DNA from 2 places in the Ancylobacter sp. 3268 genome. Region 2 is predicted to be linked to the other one. Evidence: riboswitches for the same ligand, from Rfam matches in the RefSeq annotation. Region 2 holds a riboswitch; the other holds the start of a gene.
The links. Region 2 has a riboswitch for cobalamin ahead of J2X65_RS00360 (ABC transporter substrate-binding protein). Riboswitches for the same ligand answer to the same signal wherever they lie in the genome.
Positions count from the first base shown of each region.

Region 1: it holds a riboswitch for cobalamin, as region 2 does, so the genes downstream of both, cobW (cobalamin biosynthesis protein CobW) here and J2X65_RS00360 (ABC transporter substrate-binding protein) in region 2, are expected to answer to the same signal.

Region 1 is NZ_JAVDUX010000003.1:69,221-72,616, forward strand. Features, by position in the region: gene cobO (cob(I)yrinic acid a,c-diamide adenosyltransferase) at 1-60, opposite strand, end outside; gene cobU (bifunctional adenosylcobinamide kinase/adenosylcobinamide-phosphate guanylyltransferase) at 60-563, opposite strand; gene J2X65_RS04790 (CbtA family protein) at 570-1,325, opposite strand; gene J2X65_RS04795 (CbtB-domain containing protein) at 1,337-1,537, opposite strand; cobalamin riboswitch at 1,567-1,781, opposite strand; cobalamin riboswitch at 1,840-2,048, shown strand; gene cobW (cobalamin biosynthesis protein CobW) at 2,168-3,226, shown strand; gene cobN (cobaltochelatase subunit CobN) at 3,248-3,396, shown strand, end outside.
Region 2 is NZ_JAVDUX010000001.1:82,249-85,644, forward strand. Features, by position in the region: gene J2X65_RS00355 (iron ABC transporter permease) at 1-799, opposite strand, end outside; gene J2X65_RS00360 (ABC transporter substrate-binding protein) at 796-1,851, opposite strand; cobalamin riboswitch at 1,953-2,173, opposite strand; gene J2X65_RS00365 (Gfo/Idh/MocA family oxidoreductase) at 2,325-3,320, opposite strand; gene J2X65_RS00370 (sugar phosphate isomerase/epimerase family protein) at 3,317-3,396, opposite strand, start outside.

The DNA.
Region 1 (3,396 bases), on a different contig from region 2:
CTTGCGCTTCGCCATCTTCTCGCGGTGGCGCGCGGCCTCCTCGGGGGAAAGGTCGGTCATCATTTTACCTTTACCGGAATGCCGGCGACCACCAGGACGACCTCGTCGGCCAGCGCGGCAAGGCGCTGGTTGAGCCGGCCCTGGGCATCGCGGAAGCGGCGGGCGAGGGCGTTGTCCGGCACGATGCCGAGACCGACCTCGTTCGACACCGCCACCACCGGCCCGTCATGGGCGAGAAGCTCGGCCTCGAGGATCGCCGAATCGAGATCGGCATCGGCGGCGGCCAGCATGCGGTTGGACAGCCAGAGCGTCAGGCAGTCGATCAGCACCGGCGCGCCGGACGGCAGGGCGCCAAGCGCGCCGGCGAGATCGTGCGGCGCGTCCAAGGTGACCCAGCCTTCGCCGCGGCGGGCGCGGTGCTGGGCGATGCGCTCTTCCATCTCGGCGTCATAAGCCTGCGCCGTGGCGACATAGTACCACGGCGCAGGAGCGCGCTGCACCAGCGCCTCGGCGTGGCTGCTCTTGCCGGAGCGCGCGCCGCCGAGGACGAGGGTAAAGGGCATGTCGGTTCAGGCCGTCCGATTCACGCCGCCCGCGCCGAGGCGCGGACGCAGCCAGCCGGAAAGCCCGCCGAGCAGCACCCAGAACAGGAAGCTCACCGCCACCGAGGCGACGACGAAGCTGTGGTGCAGGCTTTCCGGGATCGGGCTGTCATGGCTCTCCGGCTGCGGCGCGCCAATGGCATGCGGCGCCAGGATGATGAGCACGCCGAGCGCCGCCAGCAGCGGCGAGCGGCCATAGACCAGCAAGGCGAGGCCGATGGCGGTGGCCGCCGCGGTGCCGATCCACCACAGTTGCCGGGCCATCAGGTCGGCGGCCGGCATGGCCGGCAGCTCCGGCGGCAGGCCGAGGCCGGGGGCGAGCGTGAACACCGCGAAGCCGGCGAGGCCCCACAGGATTCCCTCGCGCCAGGAGGCGAGGCCGCCCTTCAGCTCGGTGGCGGCGACCAGCAGCAGGCCGAAGCCGAAGGCGGTGAGGACGGTGGCGAGCACGGTGTAGGCGTTGCGCTCGAAGCCGTCGGCCGGCCCCCATTCCTCACCGTCGCCATGGGAGTGTGCCGGCGTCGCCGCCCCGTGGCTGTGCGCCTCCGTGGCGTGGGCATCGGCGGCGTGAGCATCGACGGTGGCGGCCGCCTCGCCGCCCTCGAAGGTCTCGGCCTTGAGGATCAGCGGCACGGTGGTGAACAGGTGCACGGCGGCGGAAGCCACGCCGGTGGCGATGCCCGCCACCAGGGCGACGAGCAGGATTGTCCTGAACAGAGACATGGAAGCCCCCGTCAGTGGCAGGGGAAGGCGACGGCGTGGCGTACGTCGTGCGCCGCATTGTGCGCAGCGGCGATGTGGGAGAAGCCGACGCCGCCGACCACGAACGCGCCGAGCAGCGCGGCGAAGGTGATGGCGAGCGCGCGGGACGCCGGGGTCTCGACGGCGGCGGAAGGGGCGGCGGCGGACTGCGACGGAAGGTTCAGGCGATTCATGGTCGTCTCCTTTTGCCCTCCACCCGAGGGCCAGGGGTGATGTCGACGGCCGGTCTCCTGGCTTGCGGGTCGTCGCCTGTCCCTCCGCCTTCCCGGCGCGAACGCCAGTGGCCAGTAGAGGTGGGCTCGCCGCTCACAGTTGCGGGGGCAGCCGCGGAATCGACCCTGCCCGAAGGCCCGGTCCCACCGCGTTCCCGTCTTGCGTCCCGTGCCCATCACGGGAACCGCCGACTGGCACCAACTATACCGGCAGTCGAGGTCTCCGCAATGCCTGCGCGTTGACATTCCCCCCTCGCGCTCCTTTAGTGGCCGCGACCGACGGTTTCCTCCCTCACCGGGAGGGACGAAGAGGGAATGCGGTGCGCCGGCCCGGCAACAGGACGGCAATTCCGCGGCTGCCCCCGCAACTGTAAGCGGCGAGCCCGAGCCAACGGCCACTGGAGCGATCCGGGAAGGCGGCAAGGGCCACGACCCGCGAGCCAGGAGACCTGCCGTCGGTTCGGTCGTGCGTGCCGGCGGGGTGCCCGGCAGGCGGGTGACGTCGCCGGATGCCCGATTCCGGCGGCTTGCGCGGGAAGATTCCCGCGGCCGGCGTGCCCCGAACCTTGCAACGCCGCCGGAGACGCCGCCATGACCGCTGAAACTGCTTCGCTCGCCCGGGTGCCCTGCACCATCGTCACCGGCTTCCTCGGCGCCGGGAAGACGACGCTGATCCGCCACGTGCTGGAGAACGCCAAAGGCAAGCGCCTCGCGGTGATCGTCAACGAGTTCGGCGATGTCGGCATCGATGGCGAGATCCTCAAGGGTTGCGGCATCGAGACCTGCCCGGAGGAGAACGTCGTCGAACTCGCCAATGGCTGCATCTGCTGCACGGTGGCCGATGATTTCGTGCCGGCGCTCGATGCGATTCTCTCGCGTTCGCCGCGGGTCGACCACATCCTGATCGAGACCTCCGGCCTCGCGTTGCCCAAGCCGCTGGTGCAGGCCTTCCACTGGCCGGCGATCCGCAGCCGGGTCACCGTGGACGGCGTGGTGGCGGTGGTGGACGGCGAGGCGCTGGCCTCCGGCCGCGTCGCCCACGACCATGACGCGCTCGCCGCGCAGCGGGCGGCGGATGCCTCGCTCGATCATGACGACCCGATCGAGGAAGTGTTCGACGACCAGATCGCCTGCGCCGACCTCGTGGTGCTGACCAAGGCCGACCTGATCGACGCCAACGGCGCCCTGCGGGCGCGGGCGGCGCTCGACGCCGAGCTGCCGAAGGGGGTGAAGGTGGTGAACGTGACCGGCGGCCGGCTCGACCCGGCGGTGTTGCTCGGCCTCGGGGTGGGGACCGAGGACGACATCGCCAACCGGCGCACCCATCACGACGACGAGGCCGAGCACGACCATGACGATTTCGACAGCTTCGTCGTCGAGGTGCCGGAGATCGCCGATCCGGCGGAATTTTCCGCGCGGGTGGCGCGGGCGGCGGCGGAGGCCGAGGTGCTGCGGGTGAAGGGGTTCCTCGCGGTGGAAGGCAAGCCGATGCGCCTGCTGGTGCAGGCGGTGGGGCCGCGTGTCGAGCATCATTTCGACCGCCCCTGGGCCGCCGGGGAGCGGGCCGGGCGGCTGGTCGCCATCGGGCTGAAGGGGCTCGACCGGGCGAAGGTGGAGAGCATCCTCGCCGGCGAGCCGGCGGTGGCCTGAGACAGATCGGCCCGCGGCGGCATGCACATACTCGCCACCACATCGACCTCGCTCGACGATCTCGCCGAACCGGTCGACCTCGCGCAGGCGCCGGCGGAGCTGGTGGTGGCCTCCTTCGCCGACAGCGACCTCGCGGCGCTGGCCCGCGCCTTCGCGGCGGGCGGGGGAGA
Region 2 (3,396 bases):
CGATGGCGACCATGGTGGCCGTGAGCAGCGCGGTGGTCGCCAGCAGCACCAGCCGCACGCGGGTGACGGCGACGCCGAGCGCTTGCGCCGCGTCGGCGCCGAAGGCGAAGGCATCGAGCGCCTTGGCGTGCACCAGGCAGACGACGAAGCCGATCAGCGCGACGGGCGTCGCCACACATAGGTCCGGCCAGCGGACGCCGCCGAAATTGCCGAGCAGCCAGAACATCACCCCGCGCGCCTGCTCGGCGCTGGCGAGCGTGGTGACGATGGTGGCGGTGGCCGCGTTGAAGAGCTGGGAGCCGGCGACGCCCGCCAGGATCACCCTGTCGCTGGCGCCACCCGCGCCGGTCGCCAGTAGAGCCACGACCGCCAGCGCCGCCACTGCGCCGAGGAAGGCGCCACCGGACAGGCCGAGCGTAGCGCTGCCGAAGCCGAGGACCATCACGCAGACCGCCCCGGTCGAGGCCCCGGCCGACACGCCGAGAATATAGGGTTCGGCCAATGGGTTGCGCAGCAGCGCCTGGAGGATTGCCCCCGAAACCGCGAGGGCGCCGCCGCACAGCGCCGCCATGACGGCCCGGCTCAGGCGGTAGTCGAAGATCACCCCCTGCTGGATGGCGCTGACCGGCAGGCCGAGGTCGAACAGGCCGTTGCCGAGCGCCCGAAAGGCGACCGGCAGCGGGATCGCCATCTCTCCCACGCTCACCGCCAGAGCGACGGCAAAGATGAGCGCGGCGAGCGCGAGGGCGGCGACGCCGATCCGCGCCGCCCAGTTCGGTCCGATGACGGCGTGGCTCAATTGGTGAGGCCGAATGTGTGGACCGCCGTCGCTATCGATTCGATGCCGTCGATCGCATCGACGCCCGGCCGGGTTGCACCGACGTCGACCACCACGATCCTGCCGTTACGCACCGCCGACAGCTTGCTGGCGACCGGATCGGTGTTCAGGAAGTTCAGCTTGGCGTCGATGTCGTCGGCCGGAAAGCGGCGGCGGTCCATCTTCACGATGACAAGCACGTCGGGATCGCTGGCCGCGATGCTCTCCCAGCCGACCAAGGGCCATTCCTCCTCGGTGGTGATCACGTTGCGTGCCCCGAGCTTCGACAGGATGTAGGCCGGGACGCCGTTCTTGCCGGCCATGAAGGCGTCGCCCTTGATGTCCTTGCTGGAGAACCAGACGGCCATCGACACGTTCTTCGCCTCCAGCCCGGCGACGGAGCGCACGGCGGCGGCCTCGCGCCGCTGCAGGCCGGCAACCAGCGCCTCGGCCCGATCCGCCACGTCGAAGATCGCGCCATATTCGCGGATGTTCCGATATAGCAGCTCGATCGAATAGATCTGCGTGCGCACGCCGTCGCCGGCGCCTGTATTGTCCTTGCCGACGCAATCGGTCGGCGAGACATAGACCGGCACCTTCACCCCGTCGAAGCGGTCGCGCTTGCCGACGATACCGTTCGGGCCGATGTGCCACTCATACATGGCGACGACGAGGTCGGGTTCCTGCGCCACGACCGCCTCGAAGCTCGGATCGTTGTCGGCCAAGCGCTTCACCTTGGCGTTCGCCGCTTCATACGGCTTGGCCACCGGGCTGAACCAGACAGCGGTTCCCACGAGGCGGTCGCCGAGGCCGAGAGCGTAGAGGATTTCCGTCTGCGCCTGGCCGAGGCTGACGACGCGCTGCGGCGCGTGGTCGATCACGACCTTCGCCCCGCAATTCTCCAGCGTGAGCGGGTAGTGCGTCGGATCGGCCTTCGCCGCGTCGGCGATGCCGACGCCGATCACAGCACCAAGCGCCAGAGCGAGGCTGCCGCCGCACCGCCCGAGGGCGTTACCCAGGAATTTCTTGAACATGTGTCACCGCTTCCCAAAAAGGAAGACGGGAAGCGCGAGGGAACCGGCGCATTCAGCGGAACCCCGCTGCCGACCGGCAACCTTCGGAGCACCCCGCCCGAAAGATGGTTGGCGATCAGGGCAGGTCTCCTGGCTTGCGGGTCGACGCTGGCTCCGCCCGGCCTTCCCGACGCAGCACGAGGCTTGGCGTCAGTGGACGATGGGCAGAGGGCTCGCCGCTTACAGTTGCGGGGGCAGCTTCGGATTTGGCACGGATGCCTCACCGAATTCCCTCTTAGCTTCAGGCGCGAACACCTGAAGAACCTTGATCGGTGGCGACCATAGCCGGCTTCGCCGCAACGTCAAGAACGCCGTTGGCTCCTGACGGGATCGCCGGGGGCTGGTGGAACCCCTTGGCCGGCGCTGGTCTCGTCGACGGGACGTTCTGTCGAGGCACGAAGCGGCGCGTCAGGCCGCCTCGTGCTTCTCCATCCTCAAAGCGCGAGTTCGCGGCGCAGCACTTCCAGCCGCTCCATGGCCACCACGCCATCGGCAATGGTCGGCGCCGCGGTCTCGGCTCCGGCAAGCGCGGGCACGACATCGGCAAGCAGCGCGTGATAGCCCTTCGGGTCTTCATTCGCCGCCGCGGTGAAGTTGGGCTTCCAGGTGAGCGAATCCACGTCATCGGCGAGTGTCGCATTGGGATCGGCCACCTTGAAGGGCGGGTTGCGATGCCAGCGGATCTCGATCACGTCCTCGACCTCGATGCGCTGGTGATCGCCCATCAGCTCGATCCGTTCCACCGGTGTGCCGCGTGACTGTATCGTACCCATGGCGATGTTGCCGATGGCGCCGCATTCGAACTCGAAACCGACGTGGAACAGCACTCGACCGGGGGTCTTCTCCACCTTGCGGGCCGAGATCGTCTTCACCGGCGAGACCAGGAAGGAGACGAGGTCCATGTAGTGCACGCAATGATGCAGGAAAAAGCCGGTGTAATCGACATTGCCGACGAAATAGCCGGGAGCCGTCATGTAGTAGCCTGTGAGCCCGAGCACATCGCCGAAGCGCCCCGAACGCACGATATTGGCGGCCATCTTGTTGCCGATCGAATAGCGCTTCATGAAACCGACCAGCAGCGGTTTTCTGGCCTTTTCGGAAGCCGCGAGCAGTTCGCGCGCCCCCGCTGCGGAGCCGGATGGCGGCTTCTCCATGAATACGCCGAGCCCGCGCTCCAGCGCCTTCTTGCCGAAGGCGAGATGCTGGTCTGGACCGACGGCCATGCCCACCGCATCGATGCCGGGCATCGACAGGAGGGTGTCGACGTCGTCGGTGAGGTTCGACACGCCGAATTGCCGGCCGGCATCGGCGAGGCGGGGGCCATCGATGTCGCACAGCGCCACCAGCTTGACGTCGTGGCGCACGAGTTGCGGCAGCAGCATCTGGGTGGCGTGGATGCCGCAGCCGATCCAACCGATATTCAAGGTCATCGACGGTATTCCGTGAGAGTGATGTGGGACTTCATGAAAGCGACGCTGGCCGAGAGACGGTCGCTCTCGTCCTCGT